One region of the Pseudomonas cichorii genome, then DNA from elsewhere that is predicted to be linked to it. Evidence: predicted binding sites of a transcription regulator. Region 1 holds the regulator's gene; each other region holds the start of a gene.
What was found. The regulator FliA, encoded in region 1, starts transcription of late flagellar genes. The targets are predictions, from matches to a motif close to CTAAAGTTTNNNNNNNNNNNGCCGNTAA.

Region 1 (7,239 bases):
TTGGCAGCAGGCGCGGCAGCCTTGGCAGGTGCCGGGGCAGCCGCTGCTGCAACCGGAGCTGCAACGACACTGGCATCGAACGAGCCCTTGCCATGCAACTGATCGAGCAAGGCTTCAAATTCGTCGTCAGTGATTTCATCGCTGGCAGGTGCAGCGCCACTGCTCGGAGCAGCCGCTACGGGAGCAGGCGCAGGAGCCGCGACGGCATCAGGCGCAAACTGGCCCTTGCCATGCAACTGGTCGAGCAGCGATTCGAATTCCTGATCGGTGATTTCATCGCTGGCCGCCGCAGGAGCCTGTGCCGCCGCAGCAGGCGCTGCATCGGCCTTGGCCGCGCTCATGGTATCGAGCAGATGCTCGAACTCGGCGTCAGTGATGTCGTCGCTTGCAGCGGGCTCTACAGGAGCCGCCTCGACAACAGGAGGTGGTGGCGGTGCAGCGGCCTCAGCCTGCTGAGCCGACTCGGGCTCGGCAAGACGCGACAGCGCAGCCAGCAGTTCTGGAGTCGCAGGCGTAAGGTCGGTCCGCTCGCGCACCTGACCGAACATGCTGTTGACTGTATCCAGAGCTTCAAGGACCACGTCCATCAATTCGGCGTCAACGCGGCGCTCCCCCTTGCGAAGGATGTCGAACACGTTTTCGGCGATGTGGCAGCACTCCACCAGCTCATGGAGCTGGAGGAAGCCGGCGCCCCCTTTTACAGTGTGAAAACCGCGAAAAATTGCATTGAGCAGATCCGCATCATCTGGTCGGCTTTCCAGCTCGACCAACTGTTCAGACAACTGCTCCAGAATTTCGCCGGCCTCTACCAGAAAATCCTGAAGGATCTCTTCATCGGCGCCGAAGCTCATTGGGGTGCTCCCTAAAATTAACCGTCAACAGACCTAGAAGCCAAGGCTCGATAGCAGATCGTCTACATCATCCTGTCCGGATACGACGTCTTCACGTTTATCGGCATGAATCTGCGGACCTTCACCCTGCGTGATATGTTTTTTAGGATCTTTTTCAGCAAGGATCGCTTTTTCGTCATGTTCGATACCCGCAAAGCGGTCGACATGACTGGCCATGAGGACCAGTTTGAGCAGATTGCTTTCGACTTCAGTGACCAGCTGCGTAACGCGCTTGATCACCTGACCGGTCAGATCCTGATAATCCTGGGCCAGCAGAATGTCATTGAGATGGCTGGCAACGGTATGAGCTTCTGTCTCTGTACGTGACAGAAAACCGTCAACACGCTTGGCCAGGTCGCGAAACTCTTCAGCGCCGATCTCGCGACGCATGAAACGACCCCAGTCAGCGCTCAGCGACTTGGCATCATCACTCAAGCCGTTCATCAGCGGCGTGCTCTGCTCGACCAGATCCATCGTGCGGTTGGCCGCATTCTCGGTCAGTCTCACAACATACGACAGACGATCGGCGGCATCAGTGATCTGGGACACTTCTTCGGCTTGCGGCATGTTCGGGTCAATATGAAAATTGACGATCGCACTATGCAGTTCGCGAGTCAGCTTGCCGACTTCCTGATACAGGCCACGGTCACGAGCCTGGTTGAGCTCATGGATCAATTGCACGGCATCACCGAAGCGGCCTTTTTCAAGGCTGGCAACCAGCTCCTGCGCGTGTTTCTTCAGGGTTGACTCGAAGTCACCCAGTGAATCGTTGTTGTCCATAGCGCCCTCGCGGCATGCATCAGCTGTTGACGCGTTCAAAGATCTTTTCGATCTTCTCTTGCAGCACTTGGGCTGTGAACGGCTTGACGACGTAACCGTTCACACCGGCCTGGGCAGCTTCGATAATCTGCTCACGCTTGGCTTCAGCAGTCACCATCAGCACGGGCAGGCTTTTGAGACGATCATCCAGGCGAACCTGACGCAACAGATCGATACCGGTCATGCCAGGCATGTTCCAGTCAGTCACCAGAAAGTCAAAGGAACCACTTTGAAGCATCGGCAAGGCAGTGATGCCGTCGTCCGCTTCGGATGTGTTGGTGAACCCCAGGTCACGCAACAGGTTTTTTATGATCCGCCGCATCGTTGAAAAGTCATCAACGATGAGGATTTTCATGTTCTTGTCCAATTCGACCTCCAAGCAGTCTTTAACGCATTCAGCACCTGAACACGCTGTTCACTCAATACTGGCACAGCACACCCCCGGCTGTACGAAACGACGACGGGCTTGGCAAAACAACAGAGCACCAACCTGAACCTGCAGGCCATAGGCTCTGTCTGAACAGGCTCCTGCCCTGTCTATCCTGATACCACGTAACGCTCTGCACAGCCGGCTTGCGACAACCTGTGACCTGGATAAGTCACAAATTGCCATCAACGCGCTCGCCACTCCCCCAAACGCCCCCGCAAACGAGCTGCGCACTGGCTGTGTAACTGACTGACCCGCGACTCGCTGACCCCAAGCACTTCACCGATTTCCTTGAGGTTCAGTTCTTCGTCGTAGTACAGCGCCAATACCAGCCGCTCACGCTCCGGCAAATTGGCAATTGCATCTGCCAGCGCTGCCTGGAAACGCTCATCTTCCAGGTCTCGCGACGGTTCGAGCGAGCCGCTTGCACCATCCTCATGCAGCCCTTCATGATCGCCGTCCTGCAAGAGGTCGTCGAAGCTGAAGAGGCGGCTGCCTAAGGTATCATTCAAAATCCCATAATAATCATCGAGACTTAACTGGAGTTCGGCAGCAACCTCGTGATCTTTAGCGTCACGACCGGTTTTTGCTTCAATTGCGCGAATTGCGTCACTGACCATGCGCGTATTACGGTGTACCGAGCGTGGAGCCCAGTCACCCTTGCGCACTTCATCGAGCATGGCGCCACGAATACGGATACCGGCATAGGTTTCAAAACTCGCACCCTTGGTGGAGTCATATTTGGTAGACACTTCCAGCAGACCGATCATGCCGGCCTGGATCAGGTCTTCCACCTGAACACTGGCAGGCAGACGCGCCAGCAAGTGGTAGGCAATACGCTTGACCAGCGGCGCGTAACGCTCGATGAGTTCGTATTGCGAATTTCTGGAAGCCTTGCTGTACATTTGAAAGCCGCTCGCTGTCATTGAACAGGCCCCGCACTGGTCTGGTGGACAAGTCGTTCGACGAAGAACTCCAGATGACCACGCGGGTTGGCCGGCAACGGCCAGGTGTCAACCTTCTGGGCAATGGCCTTGAAAGCCAGCGCACATTTGGAGCGTGGAAACGCCTCGTAGACAGCGCGCTGCTTCTGCACCGCCTTGCGAACACATTCGTCGTAAGGCACGGCACCGACGTACTGCAGGGCCACATCCAGGAAACGGTCAGTCACTTTCGTCAGTTTGGCGAACAGGTTGCGCCCTTCCTGAGGGCTCTGGGCCATGTTGGCCAGAACGCGAAAACGGTTCATGCCGTAGTCGCGGTTGAGCAATTTGATAAGTGCGTAGGCGTCAGTGATCGAGGTGGGTTCGTCGCAGACCACCAGCAGCACTTCCTGCGCAGCGCGCACGAAGCTGACTACCGATTCGCCGATACCGGCAGCCGTGTCGATCACCAGCACGTCGAGGTTGTCGCCAATCTCGCTGAAGGCCTGGATCAGACCGGCATGCTGGGCTGGCGACAGGTGAACCATGCTCTGGGTGCCGGAAGCCGCAGGCACGATGCGAACACCGCCCGGGCCCTGCAACAGGACATCGCGCAAGTCACAACGACCCTCGATGACATCCGCCAGCGTGCGTTTGGGTGTCAGCCCCAGCAGAACATCGACGTTGGCCAGGCCAAGGTCGGCATCCAGCAGCATGACGCGCCGACCGAGCTCGGCCAGAGCCAGTGAGAGATTCACTGACACGTTAGTCTTACCGACGCCACCTTTGCCACCGGTCACTGCGATAACCTGTACGGGATGCATGCTGCCCATGTTATTTCTTTACCTTGTCTTGCGTAGACCGAAACCACATTACGGGCTGCATGTTCGCGAACGAACAATGCCTGGCAGACCATTGATGCAGGGACATTCCAGTAATACCCATCACTTAACCCACTCTCTTGCCAGGGGTGTGATAGAGGTCGGCAAACATATCAGCCATCGCTTCCTCGCTCGGCTCATCCTGCATTTGCACACTCACTGCACGACTCACCAACTGGTGACGGCGCGGCAGATGCAGGTCATCAGGAATACGCGGCCCATCCGTCAAGTAAGCAACGGGTAACTCATGGCCGATTGCAAGGCTCAACACTTCGCCGAGGCTTGCGGTTTCATCAAGTTTGGTCAGGATGCAACCTGCCAGACCGCAACGTTTGTAACTGTGATAGGCCGCCGTCAGTACCTGCTTCTGGCTGGTCGTCGCCAGCACCAGGTAGTTGCGTGCACGGATGCCGCGACCTGCCAGACTTTCGAGCTGCATGCGCAGGGCCGGATCACTGGCCTGCAGGCCAGCGGTATCGATCAGCACCACACGCTTGCGTAGCAGCGGGTCCAGGGCCTGAGCCAGGGACTGGCCAGGATCGACATGGGTCACCGGCACATTGAGGATACGGCCCAGAGTCTTGAGCTGCTCCTGAGCGCCGATACGGAAACTGTCCATGCTGACCAGTGCAATGTTCTGCGGGCCGTACTTGAGCACATAACGGGCTGCCAGCTTGGCGAGGGTCGTGGTCTTGCCCATGCCGGCAGGGCCGACCATGGCGATCACGCCACCCTCTTCGAGAGGCTCGACATCAGGCACGGCAATCATGCGCGCCAGGTGCGCCAGCAGCATGCGCCAGGCCTGACGAGGCTCGTCGATTTCAGGGATCATCGCCAGCAGGTCGCGTGACAGCGGGCCGGACAAGCCGACGCGCTGCAGACGACGCCACAGGCTGGCCTGCTGCGGACGGCTGCCTTGCAGCTGGTTCCAGGCCAGGGAACCAAGCTGGACTTCCAGCAGCTCGCGCAGGCCATTCAACTCATGACGCATGGAGTCGTAGGCGCGCTGCCCGACTGCTGGCTCTGCGGCGGCAGGTATGTGTGCATGAGCAAACGGGCGTGGCGGCTCTTCGAGGGTCGGCTCGATATGTTTATCGAGGCCACTGAGCGGCATGCCGGAAAACAACTGGCGATTGATCGAAGGATCGCTGTCACCGCGATTGTCCAGTTCGGCCTGAGCGGAAACGATGCGCGACTGAGTCTTGCGCAGCTCGTCCTCAAGCTCCATGTTCGGCACGCGAGGCGCCAGTGCGGACAGCTTGTAATCCAGAGCGGCAGTCAGCTCGACGCCACCGGCGATGCGGCGGTTGCCAATGATGGCCGCTTCGGCGCCCAGCTCATCACGAACCAGTTTCATGGCTTGACGCATATCGGCGGCGAAAAAACGCTTAACTTGCATGACTCACTACCTCAGCCGTTAGGCCCGACAGTCGCTACGATGGTGACTTGCTTATTGTCAGGAATTTCCTGATACGCCAGAACATGCATGTTCGGTACAGCCAATCGTCCAAATCGTGACAGCATGGCCCGGATGGGGCCCGCTACCAACAGAATTATCGGCGCCCCTTGCATCTCCTGACGCTGGGCAGCCTCAATCAAAGAACGCTGGAGCTTCTCAGCCATGCTCGGCTCAAGAAGAACGCCTTCTTCCTGACCCTGACCAGCCTTCTGCAAACTATTGAGCAATATTTGTTCCAACCTTGGTTCCAGCGTGATGACAGGCAGCTCCGGCTCAATCCCCACAATGCTTTGCACGATTGCACGGCTCAGACCGACCCGTACGGCAGCCACCAAAGCGGCGGTATCTTGACTCTTGCCAGCGTTGTTAGCGATGGCTTCGGCAATGCTGCGGATATCGCGAACAGGCACGTGTTCAGCCAGCAGGGCTTGCAGCACATTGAGCAACGCCGACAGCGAAAGAACGCCTGGCACCAGCTCTTCAGCGAGTTTGGGTGAGCTTTTGGCCAGCAATTGCATCAATTGCTGCACTTCCTCATGCCCGATGAGCTCATGGGAGTGCTTGTAGAGGATCTGGTTCAAGTGAGTTGCCACTACAGTACTGGCATCCACCACCGTGTAACCCAATGACTGAGCCTGGCTGCGCTGGCTGATTTCGATCCACACCGCCTCAAGACCGAATGCCGGATCTCTGGCAGTAATGCCGTTGAGCGTGCCAAACACCTGCCCAGGGTTGATCGCCAGTTCGCGATCCGGGTAGATTTCGGCTTCGGCCAGAATCACGCCCATGAGCGTCAAGCGATAGGCGCTGGGCGCCAGATCCAGGTTGTCGCGGATATGTACGGTCGGCATCAGGAAGCCCAGCTCCTGGGACAGCTTCTTGCGCACACCCTTGATACGCGCCAGCAATTGCCCCCCCTGATTGCGATCCACCAGCGGAATCAGGCGATAGCCCACTTCCAGACCGATGATGTCGATCGGCGTCACGTCATCCCAGCCCAGCTCTTTGGAGTCCTGAACGCGGGTCGGCGATGGCAGCAGTTCCTGTTGACGCTGAACTTCGGCCAGTGCCTCGACCTTTGCCATGTTCTGCTTCTTCCACAGCCAGTAGGCTGCACCGCCCGCCACCAGCCCCAGGCTGATGAGGAGAAGTGCGGCATGCCCGGGACCAGACCCATAACGATCATGATCGCAGCCGATACGGCCAGGGCCTTGTGCGAGGTGAACATCTGGCGGTTGATCATCTTGCCCATTTCTTCCGAACCGGAAGCACGGGTCACCATGATCGCTGCCGCTGTGGACAACAGCAGTGATGGCAATTGCGCCACCAAACCGTCACCGATGGTCAGGAGCGTGTACACACGACCCGCATCAGCGAAGGTCATGTTGTGCTGCAGAATACCGACCAGCATGCCGCCGATCAGGTTGATGAACAGAATCAGCAGGCCCGCAATCGCATCACCGCGCACAAATTTACTGGCACCGTCCATGGAACCGTAGAACTCGGCTTCCTGAGCCACTTCGGCACGACGGCGTTTTGCTTCTGGCTGATCGATCAGGCCGGCGTTGAGGTCGGCGTCGATCGCCATCTGCTTGCCCGGCATCGCATCGAGGGTGAATCGTGCGCTTACTTCGGAGATACGCCCGGCACCCTTGGTGATTACCACGAAGTTGATGATCATCAGGATCGCGAACACCACGATACCAACCACGTAGTTACCGCCGATTACCACTTCACCAAAGGCCTGGATCACCTTGCCCGCAGCCGCGTGACCATCCTGACCGTGAAGCATGACCACACGGGTGGACGCCACGTTCAGCGCCAGGCGCAACAGCGTGGC
Region 2 (7,239 bases), 670 kb from region 1:
CTCCGGGAACACGAAGCCTTTTTCATCCATGCCGATGGTGACGGCAGCAATTTCCAGCAGAGCATCGGTCGCCGCATTGAAACCACCGGTCTCCACGTCGATGACTACAGGCAGGTAGCCGCGAAAACGGGCCGCCATCGGGTGGCGAGAGCCGCCGCCACCGCCGTGACCGTCGTGTTCGTCGTCGTAATGATCTTCACTCACGCATTTTCCTCCAGCAGGCGCCAGCGCAGTTTTTCTCCGGCGCGCAGCGGGATTACGCTCAGCTCGCCAAACGGCAGACTGGCAGGGGCTGTCCACTCGTCACGTACCAGCGTGATGGTGTCCTGGTTGGCAGGCAGGCCATAGAAGGCCGGGCCGTGGAGACTGGCAAAGCCTTCCAGCTTGTCCAGCGCATTACGCTGCTCGAAAGCCTCGGCATACAGCTCGATAGCGGCGTAGGCGGTGTAGCAACCGGCGCAACCGCAGGCGGCTTCCTTGGCATGCTGGGCATGAGGTGCCGAGTCTGTACCCAGGAAGAACTTGCCGTTGCCGCTGGTCGCGGCATCCAGCAGGGCCGTCTGGTGCGTGTTGCGCTTGAGGATCGGCAGGCAGTAGAAATGCGGCCTGATTCCGCCCACCAGCATGTGGTTGCGGTTATAAAGCAGGTGATGCGCAGTGATGGTCGCTGCAACGTTGGCCGAGGCCGCATTGACGAACTGCACCGCTTCACCGGTGGTGATGTGCTCGAACACCACTTTCAGGTTCGGGAAGCGTTCAACCACACGACGCAGGTGTTCGTCGATGAAGATTTTCTCGCGGTCGAAGACATCGATCTCGCCGCGGGTCACTTCGCCATGGACCAGCAGCAGCATGCCGACTTCGGCCATGGCTTCCAGAACATGGAAAATCTTGTCGATGCTGGTAACGCCAGAATCGGAGTTGGTGGTTGCACCGGCCGGATACAGCTTGGCCGCATGGACGTAGCCGCTGGCCTTGGCCGTGCGAATGTCCTCGGGCGTGGTCTGGTCGGTCAGATAAAGCACCATCAGCGGCTCGAAGCGGCTGCCGGCCGGGCGAGCAGCCAGAATGCGCTGGCGATAGGCATCGGCTTGCTGCGCATTGCGTACTGGTGGCACAAGGTTGGGCATGATGATTGCGCGGCCAAAAGTGCGCGCAACGTCAGCAACGGTGTGAGGCAAAACAGCTCCGTCACGGAGGTGGATGTGCCAGTCATCGGGACGCAGAAGGGTCAGGCGGTCAGACATTGGGGATTCCAGGCGGGTCAAACTCGCTGGGAATGCTACCGGAAAAGACTCTCTCAGGCACTCGCTATCAAGTTTTGTAGGAAGTTACCGATAGCCCGACGTAAGAAGCACTTTTGTTTCGCGTCATTTTTATAAGTGGAGCCTCCCGTGCGCCAGCTATATCTCGCCTTGCTCAGCGTATTTGCCAGCCTCCCCGCGATGGCTGTCAGTTTCCAGACCCGTCTGGAGAGTATCGAGTGGAAGGTCGAAGGGGATCAGTTCGAGTGTCGCCTGAGCCAGCCGATCACTGACTTCGGTGTCGGTGAGTTCGTGCGCCGTGCCGGTGAGCAGGCGACATTCCGGCTCAAGCCGTCCTACAACATGCTGGGCAATGGCTCGGCCACGCTGTTGGCTGCGGCTGCACCCTGGCAGCCGGGGCGTGGCGATATCAACCTGGGCTCGGTTCGGGTCAGCAATGGCGAGATTCCTTTCAACAGCTCCGAAGCACAGGCCGGACGCCTGATCAGCGGCTTGATGGAAGGCCGTACTCCGCTCATCCGCCACAGTACCCGTGACGGCGGCGGTCCGATGGAGATACGCCTGTTGCCGGTCAGGTTCAGCAAGGCGTTCAGCGACTATCAGTTGTGCACGACCAAACTGCTGCCCATGAATTTCGATCAGATCAAGCAGGCTGAAGTGGGCTTCCCCGGCGGTGGCATCGAACTGGACGCCAAGGCGAAGGCGCGTCTGGACAACATGATTGCGTATCTTCGTGCCGACCCGACGGTCAACCATATCGAACTGGACGGCCATTCGGACAACAGCGGCAACCGCCTGACCAACCGCGACCTGTCCCGCCGTCGTGCGCTGGCCGTGATGGACTATCTGAAAGCCCAGGGTGTTCCCGAGCAACAGATTACCCTGCGTTTTCATGGCGAACGTTATCCGCTGGCGCCCAACACCAATGATGCCAACCGGGCGCGCAACCGTCGGGTGAATGTGCATCTGGAGCGTGTCGCTCCCGAAGAAAAGCCGGTTCCAGTCGCTTCCTCCGCCAGCGCTGCCCGTACTTCGTAACGCTCTTTATCCCCTCACGAGGCTGACATGACCTGTCGCCTCGTCGTCACAAGCTGTCGCGCCCCTGTAAATTTGCTGGTTTGAACGGTAGAATCAGCGGTTTTCCGTACAACCCGGTGGAGTGATGGCATGGCGGACGTAAACAAGGTAGTTCTCGCGTATTCCGGTGGCCTGGATACTTCGGTCATTCTGAAGTGGCTGCAAGATACGTATAACTGCGAAGTGGTGACCTTTACCGCTGACCTGGGTCAGGGTGAAGAGGTCGAGCCGGCACGTGCCAAGGCTCAGGCCATGGGCGTGAAAGAAATCTACATCGACGATCTGCGTGAAGAATTCGTACGTGATTTCGTGTTCCCGATGTTCCGCGCCAACACCGTCTACGAAGGCGAGTACCTGCTGGGTACTTCCATCGCTCGTCCGCTGATCGCCAAACGCCTGATCGAAATCGCCAACGAAACCGGCGCTGACGCCATTTCTCACGGCGCCACCGGTAAAGGTAACGACCAGGTTCGTTTCGAACTGGGCGCCTACGCCCTCAAGCCAGGCGTCAAAGTGATTGCCCCGTGGCGTGAGTGGGATCTGCTGTCGCGTGAAAAGCTGATGGATTATGCCGAGAAGCATGCAATCCCGATCGAGCGCCATGGCAAGAAAAAATCCCCGTACTCCATGGATGCCAACCTGCTGCACATCTCCTATGAAGGTGGCGTGCTGGAAGACACCTGGACCGAGCACGAAGAAGACATGTGGCGCTGGACCAAGTCTCCTGAAGACGCGCCAAACGTGCCGACCTACCTTGAGCTGACCTATCGCAATGGCGATATCGTTGCTCTGGATGGCGTCGAAATGTCGCCTGCCACCGTACTGGCCACCTTGAACCGCATCGGCGGCGAGAACGGCATCGGTCGTCTGGACATCGTCGAAAACCGTTATGTGGGCATGAAGTCCCGTGGCTGCTACGAGACGCCTGGCGGCACCATCATGCTGCGCGCTCACCGCGCCATCGAGTCGATCACCCTGGATCGCGAAGTCGCTCACCTCAAGGATGAGCTGATGGCCAAGTACGCCAGCCTGATCTACACCGGCTACTGGTGGAGCCCTGAGCGTCTGATGCTGCAACAGATGATCGATGCATCCCAGGCTCATGTGAACGGTGTCGTGCGCCTGAAGCTGTACAAGGGCAATGTGATCGTCACTGGCCGCAAGTCCGACGAGTCGCTGTTCGACGCCAACATTGCCACCTTTGAAGAAGATGGCGGTGCGTACAACCAGGCGGACGCTGCCGGCTTCATCAAGCTCAATGCCTTGCGCATGCGCATCGCTGCGAACAAGGGCCGCAAGTTCTTCTGAACCCGGTCTGATGTCTGAAATGCAGCCCTCGGGCTGCATTTTTTTGCAGTGCGCAATGCACTGTCATGCTTTCCTGATCCCCGATCCTTGCGTATCGATATTTCTCGCCCGAGCTTTTGAGGCCGGTGCTGAGCGTTTGCGCGTGGGCATCTGAAAGGACGCTGAATCGGGAGGAGCGTTGCGGGTCTTGCCGGGACGCTGTCGTGAAGGGCATTGCGGGGCAGGTGAGCGGTATCGACACGAAGTCCAGTCGATACCGCGTCGGGTTATCTGTTGGAATAAGCGTATTCAGGGTGTATCACTGTCCCTCTTCTGCTTGAATTCAAAACGGTAGGCTTTGCCGATATTCCAGACTTGTCGCACACTGAGATCAAGTATCTGTGCAATCTCCGGTGCGGTGTAACCGAGACTGGAATAATGCATGGCATGACCGGCCACCACATCATCAATATCCGTCGTATCATAGTGGGGTTCTTTATTGACCTCTCTTATTGGGCGACTGAATTTTATCTTTACATCATTCTCCAGTGCCAGTTGGCGAATTTCTTTTTTGTTCATTCTCAATGAGTATTGCAAGGCGGAAACTCCAGCGCCTTTGGCAACCAGACTTCTGAGTAACTCCAGTTTTGAACTCTTTTCAAGTTCGGCATCCAGTGGTGTTGTATCTTCTGCCACCGAGAGCACGGTGGATTCTGCTGTTTCACCATCGGGTATCACGGCAATCACACCTCCTTGCGCAACAAACTGTTCGACCGCCGCCGTCAGATCAAGGGGCGTTATATTTTTTGAGGATGAGTGAGAAGTTTTGTTGTTCATGGTATATCCCTTTTTGAACATGGTTATACGCATGGCCAATTCAAAAGAATTGTCAGGCCCGCTTCGGGCTTGTCAAAGGGAGGGTGTTCCTGATCGGCCATGTTCATGTTGCCCGAATCCTTTCGACTCTCTTGATAAGCCGAGTCCATATAAAGCAATGTTATTCATGGCGTCATTAAAATGACGTCGGTTGTTGAGTCGCTCCAATCTAACTGCGCATAATTGTTGGCAGAAAGTAATGAGTTCGTTGTTAAAAAAGTAACGACTGGTAATAGAATTTGCAAGTGAAAAAACGGTGCACTACATGAAATGACTTAGTGGGTTTGAAGTGGTCTTACATGCTGCTATCTACCGTCTGCTAGTTGTGTAGTACGTTTCCTCTTTACGGTGGCAGGGATGGAAGCGGAATGAAATATAGTATTAGCTACTTGTCGAATGAGCCATTCGCAGAGATGAAGTGTGCAAGGCGCCCCAGGGAAAGGCATGAAACTCGACTGTGGGGAGTATTTATGTATCACTTTTATCGTCGTGATAGCGTAAAGTCAGTATCTTGAATAGTTCTCACGGAATATCGGGTGGGTGGAAGTTGTGGGTGTTGTTATGTAGGAATATTCCGAGTCTTTCGTGGTCTTGGTCTTTTCGCCGGGTTGCGTATAAGAAAGATGTATTTATGTGTGTATTTTTTAAACGTTATGCTGGTATATAACTTCAAGAGAAAACTCCTGAAAACACTCATTATGGCTCTTGTCTTCTGACGTGTACCCGGACGGGCCAGTCAGTCGATACCCTGATCATGAAGCCTGATGTCATTGAGCCCGTATTCGAGAAAGTATCTGCCAGCAGTGTTTGCATCCTTAGTTATTTTCGTTTCAGGTATGGAAGTAGTGGCAAGGAGCTATGGTCATGGCATCTGACCGGATAATTACAATTATCAAGGCGGCGTAACCATGGAGGCGATTCGATGTTCATCGGCTATTGTCCGTTTGGACTTCAGAGGCAAAGGACTAATGCTTGACGTTATGGCAATAATTGTTTTACCTGAGTTGCGATGCTCTATCTCAGCACTCCAGACGGTAATAATTTCAGCGAAATCCGAAGGGGAGGCTCTATGAAAAATATAAAAAATAGTTCGTTAATAGCGAAATTTGTAGGAATTTTCTGTTGTATGTGTGGGAACGGTCTTTGGCTGTTAGTCCTCGAGGGTGAGCGTCATGCAAAGCACTAAACGACTAAGCTATTGTGCTGACTCTGAAAATTCGAATAGCGAAAATTGGACTGCCCATGAATAAAGTGCTGATCGTGGATGATCATCCTGTCATTCGCCTTGCTGTACGCATGCTGATGGAGCGCCATGGCTATGAGGTCATTGCGGAGACGGACAATGGAGTGGATGCGTTGCAACTGGCTCGTGAACACCTGCCGGATATCGTCATCCTGGATATAGGAATTCCCAAGCTCGATGGCCTGGAAGTCATTGCCCGTCTGTCTGCCATGACCTTGCCATTCAAGGTGCTGATTCTGACGTCGCAGGCACCTGGCCATTTTTCAATGCGATGCATGCAGGCGGGAGCGGCGGGTTATGTCTGCAAGCAACAGGACCTGACCGAATTGCTGAGCGCCATCAAGGCGGTGTTGTCGGGGTACAGTTACTTCCCCAACCAGGCCCTGCATACCGTTCGTTCGAGCATGGGGAATGCCAGTGAGGCCGATATGGTCGACCGCCTCTCGGGGCGCGAGATGATGGTGCTGCAACAGCTGGCCAGAGGGAAAACCAACAAGGAAATTGCCGACGGCATGTTCCTGAGCAATAAAACCGTCAGTACCTACAAGACGCGGCTGCTGCTCAAGCTCAATGCGCACTCACTAGTCGATCTGATCGAACTCGCCCAGCGTAACGGGTTGGTCTGACAGTCATGCCGGGAAAGCATCCTGCAGGCCTGCGCAGTATCGATCAGGCAAACCGATGTGAAAGCCTCTCCCGATGAGAGGCTTTGAGATCAGGTCTTGCAAGGGGGCGCCTAGAGGTCGAAGTCGTAATCGGCCAGTTGTTTCTGCAAGCGCCGCTCTTCCAGCATGTTATCGATGGTGCGTCGCTTGCTCAGGTTGGTTTTGGCAGGCTCGACCGGTGGTTGCTCGCTTTCGTCCGAATCGACAGCGATGAAATCGTCTTCTACGTCCAATTGCTCTTTGCCGGTACTCATGAAAGTGACTCCAGGCTTTGGCTGTCGTTGGCGCACCTTATATCGATAATCCTGATGCTGGTAAAAAAGATTTTTTCAATCGATTGAGCACTGGCCTTTCTATCGCTCAATCGTCCGAGGTCTTTTCCTTGTAATCGCACAGATCCTCGATCCGGCAACTGCCGCAGCGTGGCTTGCGCGCCTGGCATACATAACGTCCATGCAGAATCAGCCAGTGGTGGGCATCTAGCAGGTAGTTTTTGGGGACAAACTTCATGAGCTGCTTTTCCACTTCAACCACGTTCTTGCCCGGCGCGATGCCTGTGCGATTGCTGACGCGGAAAATATGCGTGTCGACTGCCATGGCTACCTGACGAAAAGCCGTGTTGAGCACGACATTGGCGGTTTTGCGGCCCACGCCCGGCAATGCTTCCAGAGCTTCACGGGTTTCTGGTACCTCGCTGTTGTGCCGTTCCATCAGCAGCCGGCAGGTTTCAATGACGTTTTTGGCCTTGCTGTTATAGAGCCCGATGGTCTTGATGTACTCGGACAGCCCTTCGACACCCAGTTCGTAAATGGCTTGCGGCGTATTG
Region 3 (7,239 bases), 1.6 Mb from region 1:
AAACTGGATCGAACCGATATAAGCATTCTGAACACGCTGCAGCAGGACGCCGGGATCACCAATGCGGATCTGGGACGCTCGGTCAACCTCTCGCCCACGCCCTGCTTCAACCGGGTCAAGGCCATGGAGGAAGCGGGCCTGATCAAAGGCCAGGTGACGCTGCTGGACCCTCAGGTATTGGGCCTGCATCTCAATGTATTCATCCATGTCAGCCTGGAAAAACAGGTCGAAAATGCCTTGCGCTTGTTCGAGCAGGCTGTGGCCGACCGCCCGGAAGTGATGGAATGCTATCTGATGACCGGAGATGCCGATTATCTGCTGCGCATTCTGGTGGCCAATATTCAGGACCTGGAACGTTTCATCCTGGATCACCTGTCGAAGATTCCGGGGGTCGCGAATATCCGTTCCAGCTTCGCTCTCAAGCAGGTGCTTTACAAAACGGCGTTGCCACTGCCACCCAACGGGCTGACCCTGACCGACCCCAGATAACCTGCGTCATCAGTCAGCGCGTCACGGCGAAGAAAACAGCCCTAAACTTCGGACCAGACAGGCCGAAACAAGAAAGACAGGCGCTTTCAGACGCCGCAAAGGGCAAAAAAACGCCTTTGTGTGCCCGGCCAATCGCCGATCAGACCGCAATACTGGATACATTCAGTAATATTTAGCGTGCTATCGATAGCAGGAAAACGTACTGATCGTTACGTGAACGGCGCGCAAAAAGCAGTTTCTGGATGACATCAGGCACGACAGAGTAGGCAGGATAAGGCTCTAGAACGTGATGGCACCTCGCGCCAGAGGTTCACATTATGCGAAAATGCAGCGTCATCGCCGACTTGGAGCGCCAGCCAGAACATGGCAGCATGCGCGCCCTCGCCGAGTCTGACGATGATGAGCTTATGACACGCAGGTCACCGTAGCATGTCGCAGCAGCCTTGATGACGGACAAGACACCACAGACGTGTCTATGAATACCGACTCCGTGTCGGAACTCCGTGAGGAAGCTGATGGGCATGGCTTGCGCGTGCAGGGAGGATGTCTTCGCTGCGCATGGAGCCATACCAACAGAACTATGTGTCACTCAAGCCGCTGAAGCCAATGATGATAAGAAGTCAGCGCAGGAGGACATAGAAAGTGAGGTCTAAAGCGTTATTGTATTGGCCTTGTATGTCCACCTCTAGTCCTTGTGGGTGCGAGAGTTTGTCGCATGCGGCATAGCATGCGACACGCCAAAGCTCCTGCTACAGAACCTGAGGGCGGATGGCGTTTATCATATGGATCACAGTATGTTGAAGAAAATGAACACGGCTCTGCTGGGGCTGGCTATGTCGATGGGTCTCATGCCCTTGCATGCGGCTGAAGCAAAAAAAGTAGACGTTTTGCTCATCGGGGGAGGAATAATGAGTTCGACCCTGGGTATCTGGCTCAATGAGCTGGAGCCAGGCTGGTCGATCGAAATGGTTGAACGTCTTGATGGTGTAGCCCAGGAAAGCTCGAACGGCTGGAACAACGCCGGTACGGGTCACTCTGCCCTGGCCGAGCTGAACTACACGCCAGAAAAAGACGGCAAGATCGACGTCTCCAAGGCCATCGAAATCAACGAATCCTTCCAGATCTCCCGCCAGTTCTGGGCGTGGCAGGTCAAGAACGGTGTGTTGAAAAACCCGCGTTCGTTCATCAACTACACCCCGCACATGAGCTTCCTGTGGGGCGAAAAGAACATCTCGTTCCTGAAACGCCGCTATGACGCCCTGAAGGTCAACCCTCTCTTCAGCGCCATGCAGTACTCCGAAGATCAGGAGCAGATCAAGAAGTGGGTTCCGCTGATGATGGAAGGGCGTGACCCGAACCAGAAAATCGCGGCGACCTGGACTCCGATCGGTACCGACGTGAACTTCGGCGAAATCACTCGCCAGTTCGTGGGCCATCTGAAAAACCAGCCTAACTTCAATCTGCAACTGTCGAGCGAAGTCGAAGACATCAAGCGTAATGCTGATGGCTCGTGGCGCGTGTCCTACAAGAACCTGAAAGACGGTAAAGAAACCGAAACCGACGCCAAGTTCGTATTCATCGGCGCGGGCGGCGGTGCACTGCACCTGCTGCAAAAGTCCGGTATTCCTGAAGCCAAGGAATACGGTGCCTTCCCTGTCGGCGGTTCATTCCTCGTGACCGAAAACCCACAGATCGCTGACCTGCACATGGCCAAGGCCTATGGTCAGGCTTCGGTTGGCGCACCTCCGATGTCGGTTCCTCACCTGGACACCCGCGTACTGGATGGCAAGCGCGTTATCCTGTTTGGCCCATTCGCGACCTTCTCCACGAAGTTCCTGAAAGAAGGCTCTTACCTGGACCTGCTGACCAGCACCACCCTGCACAACGTCTGGCCAATGACCCGAGTCGGCATCAAGGAATACCCACTGGTTGAGTACCTTGCCGGCCAGTTGATGCAGTCCGATGACGATCGCTTCGCAGCCCTGAAAGAATACTTCCCTAACGCCAAGAAAGAAGACTGGCGTCTGTGGCAGGCAGGTCAGCGCGTTCAGATCATCAAGCGTGATGAAGAGAAAGGCGGCGTCCTGAAACTGGGTACCGAGATTGTCAGCGCCAAGGACAACAGCCTTGCCGGCCTGCTGGGTGCATCGCCAGGTGCATCGACCGCAGCTCCGATCATGCTGGGCGTTCTCGAGAAGGTCTTCAAAGACAAGGTTGCAACCCCTGCCTGGCAGGAAAAGCTGCACCAGATCATCCCAAGCTACGGCACCAAGCTGAACGATCATCCTGATCAGGTTGCCAAGGAATGGGCTTACACCAGCGAAATCCTGCAACTTCCAGCACCTCCAGCTGTTGGCGCTGCAGCACCGGCTCCGGCAGCAACACCTGCCAAGCCACGCGAAAGCAACGCAGCGACTGATATGGCGCTGTAATGCCAAAGCCCCATCAAACCTGGTTTGATGGGGCTTTTTTCTGCAGCCGGGAAATACCGCTTTACCGCCTCCCCTACCTTCCCTCCTGACTCCTACTTCGCGAACAACTGCCCCATATCCTTGAACGCCTTGAACTCCAGTGCGTTGCCACAAGGGTCCAGCAGAAACATCGTCGCCTGCTCACCCACCTGCCCCTTGAACCGGATGTAAGGCTCGATCACGAAACGAGTCTCGAACGACCTCAAACGCTCGGCAAGCGCTTCCCACTGCTCCCACTGCAATACGATGCCAAAGTGCGGAACAGGCACGTCATGTCCGTCCACCGGATTGCTATGCGCACTTTCCTGCACCGCGTTCTTCGGCGCTTCGTGAATCACCAGTTGGTGGCCATAGAAATTGAAATCGACCCAATGATCGCTGGAGCGCCCTTCTTCCAGACCAAAAACCTGACCATAGAAGGAACGCGCAGCCGCAAGATCGTAAACGGGGATCGCAAGGTGAAAGGGAGAAAGACTCATCAGAAACTCCAGGCTCTTGGTTTTTATCAACCGGAAGGTTTTGCTTCCCGTTGTTTATGTACTGGAGAAATCATAGAAGTAGCGACCCAACAATAAAATCAATATATATTTCTCAGATATACAAAAGAGATTTATCAATGATTCGTGAGCTGAAGACCCTTGTCGCAGTCGCACAGGAAGGCACCTTCGCCGCCGCCGGAAACCGCATAGGCCTGACTCAGGCCGCCGTCAGCGCACAGATGCAACGTCTCGAAACCGAACTTGGCTATCAGCTATTCGACCGCAAGGGCCGCTCGGCACAGCTCAATCGAATGGGACATCAGACCCTCCTGCAAGCCCAGGAACTGATCCGCCTCTACAACAACCTTGGCTCGACAGCCAGCGGACAACCCGAGAGCGTACTGGTCAACATCGGCGCAATTGCCTCGGTCCAGCGCTCACTGCTCCCCGACGCACTGGCAGCCTTTCACCGCCAATGGCCACAGTGCCGCACCCGCGTGATACCCGGCGTCTCCATGCAACTGCTTAACCTGGTGGATGCTGGCGAGATCGACATGACCGCCATCATCCGTCCACCGTTCGCACTGCAAAGCGACCTGCGCTGGACCGCCCTGGCCAGCGAACCCTATCGCCTGATCGCCCCGAGCCACCTACCCGGCGATGACTGGGCCGAACTGCTGTCCACCCAGCCCCTGATCCGCTACGACCGCACCTCGTTCGGCGGCCGACAGGTCGACCGCTTCCTGCGCCAGATGCACTTCACCCTGCGCGAAGCCTGCGAGCTGGACGAACTGGAAGCCATCATCAAACTGGTCGCCAATGGCCTAGGCGTGGCACTGGTTCCGCAAACAGCCGATCACAGGCAATGGCCTGCCGAAGTGCGGGCGCTGGATTTAGGCGCGCATACGTTTCATCGCGATGTGGGGTTGGTGCATCGGACCAGAGAGAGCTTGAGCGAGCCGGTGAGGTTGTTGATTGAGCTGGTTGAGGGACGGGTGCAAGGCACGTGACGCAGACCATCACGCAAATGACAGATCTTGCTGCAGCCGCACACATTCAGCGCGCGACTGCAGCTTCCATTACGACATTTCAGCGGCAAGGCAGCCCGGTATCATCGCACGCCTTGTTGATGCGCAAACCACTGCTGCTCAGGCGACTGGCGACCTGCAGCGGCATCGCCGTGGAGCTCCTGACTCCGGCCTTGGCCGCATCCCGAGCCTGGACCTGGGCATATTTACCTTCCTGGACAGAAACAGGTTGCTGACTGACAGCAGCAAACGCCATTCCTTGCAAACCGATCACGGCTGCGGTAGTGACCATGAGCTTTTTCAATACGGACTTACCTGTTACTCGATTCATGATGCTTCCTCTCGATAGCTTGATATTGAGTTGATGCGAGTAAGGCTTTTTGTTTTCTTGCTGGCAGAGCTGGCTGCCGTGGGAGAATGTATCCTCGGAATCATGAATATTTATATACAGAGACACATGAATAATATTTTACTTGACAAAAATAAAAACATAAAAACATAAAAACAGCACAAAATCCTGACCGGAAAAAATCATCAAACCAGCTACCACTCAAGCCAACCCATCTTCAGCACCGCAGACAGCCGATAACTGACAACTAAGTTGGCGCACCAGAACCGAGCATATATAACTTACGGAGAAACCGGTTAGTGCACGAGACAAGGAAGTACGAGCAAGTCGACAAGGTATTGCTCGATCTAATTGAAGGAAAATTAAAAAGACCATGCCCTGATATCAAGCCAAATGAATGCCGCAAACTTTCTCTTCAGCAAGCGACACCCACTCCACAACCACCATAAATCAATGACTTATTGAATAAAAACTAAAATTCTTGTTTTAATCCTTATGCCCCCAACTCCTGGGACAATACAAAATCCCTCCATTCCTGCTCTAAAGTTAACAGCCAGACAGACGATAATAAGTCGTTGCCCGCCCCCCCACCATCAAATTAATGAAAAAACCAAGCACCCCCACCAACAATGGCTAACTCAGGAGTAGCCCATGTTTAAAAAACTCAGCATTTCTCAGAAACTTTACTTAAGTTTCGCTACTGTCAGCGTCATTATTTCCATATTGGTGGTGGGTGCCTATCGGGGTTTTGAGCAAGTCCAGGATGCCACGAACAGCAATATTCACACCTATCAGGTCCTCAGCGATACGCAACTGGCCCTTGAACAACTGGTCAACATCGAAACCGGCATGCGAGGCTTCGTCATCTCTTCAAAGGATTCGTTTCTGGAACCGTTGATCGTGGGAGAAAAAAGCTTCTCTGAAAAGCTTCAGTCACTCAAACAGCTGACAGCTGACAATCCGGATCAGCAACGGCGCCTCGCCCTGCTGGAGGAAACCCAAAAACGCTGGATAAACGAAGATATCAATCCAATCATTGCGCTGCGCAAGGACCTGACAGCACGCGACATGCCCGACGATGAACTGGACAAGCGCATTACGTCAGGTGCCGACAAAGCCAAGATGGACAGCATGCGCGCCACCCTGGCCGAGATCAAAGGAGCAGAGAACCAACTGCTGGAAAAAAGAAGCCAGCACATGAAGAGCTCGAAGGAGCTTGCCCTCATGATCCTGATCTGGGGAGGCCTTGCCGCCGTCGCACTCTCTCTTTTTCTGGCTGCCACCCTAGGGCGCAGCACCACGGCGCGCCTGCAAATGGCCATCGATGCTGCCACCGCAATTGCCAATGGCAAGCTGGATACAGCCATCGACACCAGCAGTCATGACGAACTGCCGAAAGCCTTCGATCGCATGCAGAATCGCTTGCGCGAAACGATCCAGCAGATAAACCAGGCGGCGAATCAACTGGTCGTTGCCGTGCAACAGATTTCAGGTGCCTCCACACAATTGTCCGGAGCCATTCAGGAACAATCGACATCAGCCTCGATGATGGCCGCCACCATCGAAGAGCTGACCGTAAGCATCCATCATGTTTCCGAAAACGCCGATGAAGCCCACCAGATCGCCAGCCATTCGGGACAGCAATCCAGGGAAGGTGCACACGTCATCGAAAACACGCTTTCCAGCATGAGCGGCATAGCCAAGACGGTACAGCATTCATCTGCCCAGGTCGCCGATCTTGGTCAGCATTCGGAACACATTTCGTCGATTATCGGCGTGATTCAAGGCATCGCAGACCAGACCAACCTCCTGGCACTCAATGCCGCCATCGAAGCAGCCCGTGCCGGAGAACAAGGTCGCGGTTTCGCAGTGGTTGCCGATGAGGTGCGCCTGCTGGCACAGAACACCGGCAAGTCGACCAAGGAAATCGCAGGCATGATCGAGAAGATTCAGGCTGGGGTTCGCGAAACGGTAGAAACCATGCGCAATGGCGTAGAGGAAGTGAACCAGGGCGTGACCATGGCCGGAACTGCCGGCCAGGCCATCATCGAAATCCGCGACAGCTCCAGCAAAGTACTGCATGTAGTCGATCAGATTTCCTTCGCCCTTCGCGAACAGACTGCCGCCAGCCAGGACGTGGCCCGAAGCGTAGAACGCTCGGCGCAAATGGCCGAACAGAACAACCAATCGATTCAGGAACTGCTCAAGACCAGCAGCAACCTGGACAACCTCGCGACGGGCCTGCAACGGGAAGTGGCCAAGTTTCAGGTCTGAGCCCTGAAGACCCAGGCTTCTGCACCAGTCAGAAGCCTGGGCCAGTATCCGCACATTGCAAGCTCAGCCCCTGACGAAACTCCAAGAACGAGAAGCCGAGAACCGAAGAGGCAATCAGCCTCCTCGGCAACTCGGTATCAGGCAAACAG

Region 2: the regulator FliA is predicted to act here: its motif matches at 1,314-1,341, upstream of KGD89_RS19755 (flagellar protein MotY).
Region 3: the regulator FliA is predicted to act here: its motif matches at 5,357-5,384, upstream of KGD89_RS10415 (methyl-accepting chemotaxis protein).

The regions. Positions count from the first base shown of each region.
Region 1 covers NZ_CP074349.1:3,965,396-3,972,634, forward strand. Annotated here, with positions in the region: gene KGD89_RS16495 (chemotaxis protein CheA) at 1-851, opposite strand, end outside; gene KGD89_RS16500 (protein phosphatase CheZ) at 885-1,670, opposite strand; gene KGD89_RS16505 (chemotaxis response regulator CheY) at 1,690-2,064, opposite strand; gene fliA (RNA polymerase sigma factor FliA) at 2,322-3,062, opposite strand; gene fleN (flagellar synthesis regulator FleN) at 3,059-3,892, opposite strand; gene flhF (flagellar biosynthesis protein FlhF) at 4,008-5,339, opposite strand; partial or broken gene flhA (flagellar biosynthesis protein FlhA) at 5,351-7,239, opposite strand, start outside.
Region 2 covers NZ_CP074349.1:4,631,079-4,638,317, reverse strand. Annotated here, with positions in the region: gene rnt (ribonuclease T) at 1-204, opposite strand, end outside; gene pyrC (dihydroorotase) at 201-1,247, opposite strand; gene KGD89_RS19755 (flagellar protein MotY) at 1,395-2,303, shown strand; gene KGD89_RS19750 (argininosuccinate synthase) at 2,433-3,650, shown strand; gene KGD89_RS19745 (hypothetical protein) at 3,939-4,466, opposite strand; gene KGD89_RS19740 (response regulator transcription factor) at 5,748-6,374, shown strand; gene KGD89_RS19735 (PA3496 family putative envelope integrity protein) at 6,485-6,667, opposite strand; gene nth (endonuclease III) at 6,774-7,239, opposite strand, start outside.
Region 3 covers NZ_CP074349.1:2,341,462-2,348,700, reverse strand. Annotated here, with positions in the region: gene KGD89_RS10440 (Lrp/AsnC family transcriptional regulator) at 1-489, shown strand, start outside; gene mqo (malate dehydrogenase (quinone)) at 1,284-2,921, shown strand; gene KGD89_RS10430 (VOC family protein) at 3,014-3,439, opposite strand; gene KGD89_RS10425 (LysR substrate-binding domain-containing protein) at 3,577-4,449, shown strand; gene KGD89_RS10420 (hypothetical protein) at 4,529-4,771, opposite strand; gene KGD89_RS10415 (methyl-accepting chemotaxis protein) at 5,630-7,090, shown strand; gene KGD89_RS10410 (Nramp family divalent metal transporter) at 7,228-7,239, opposite strand, start outside.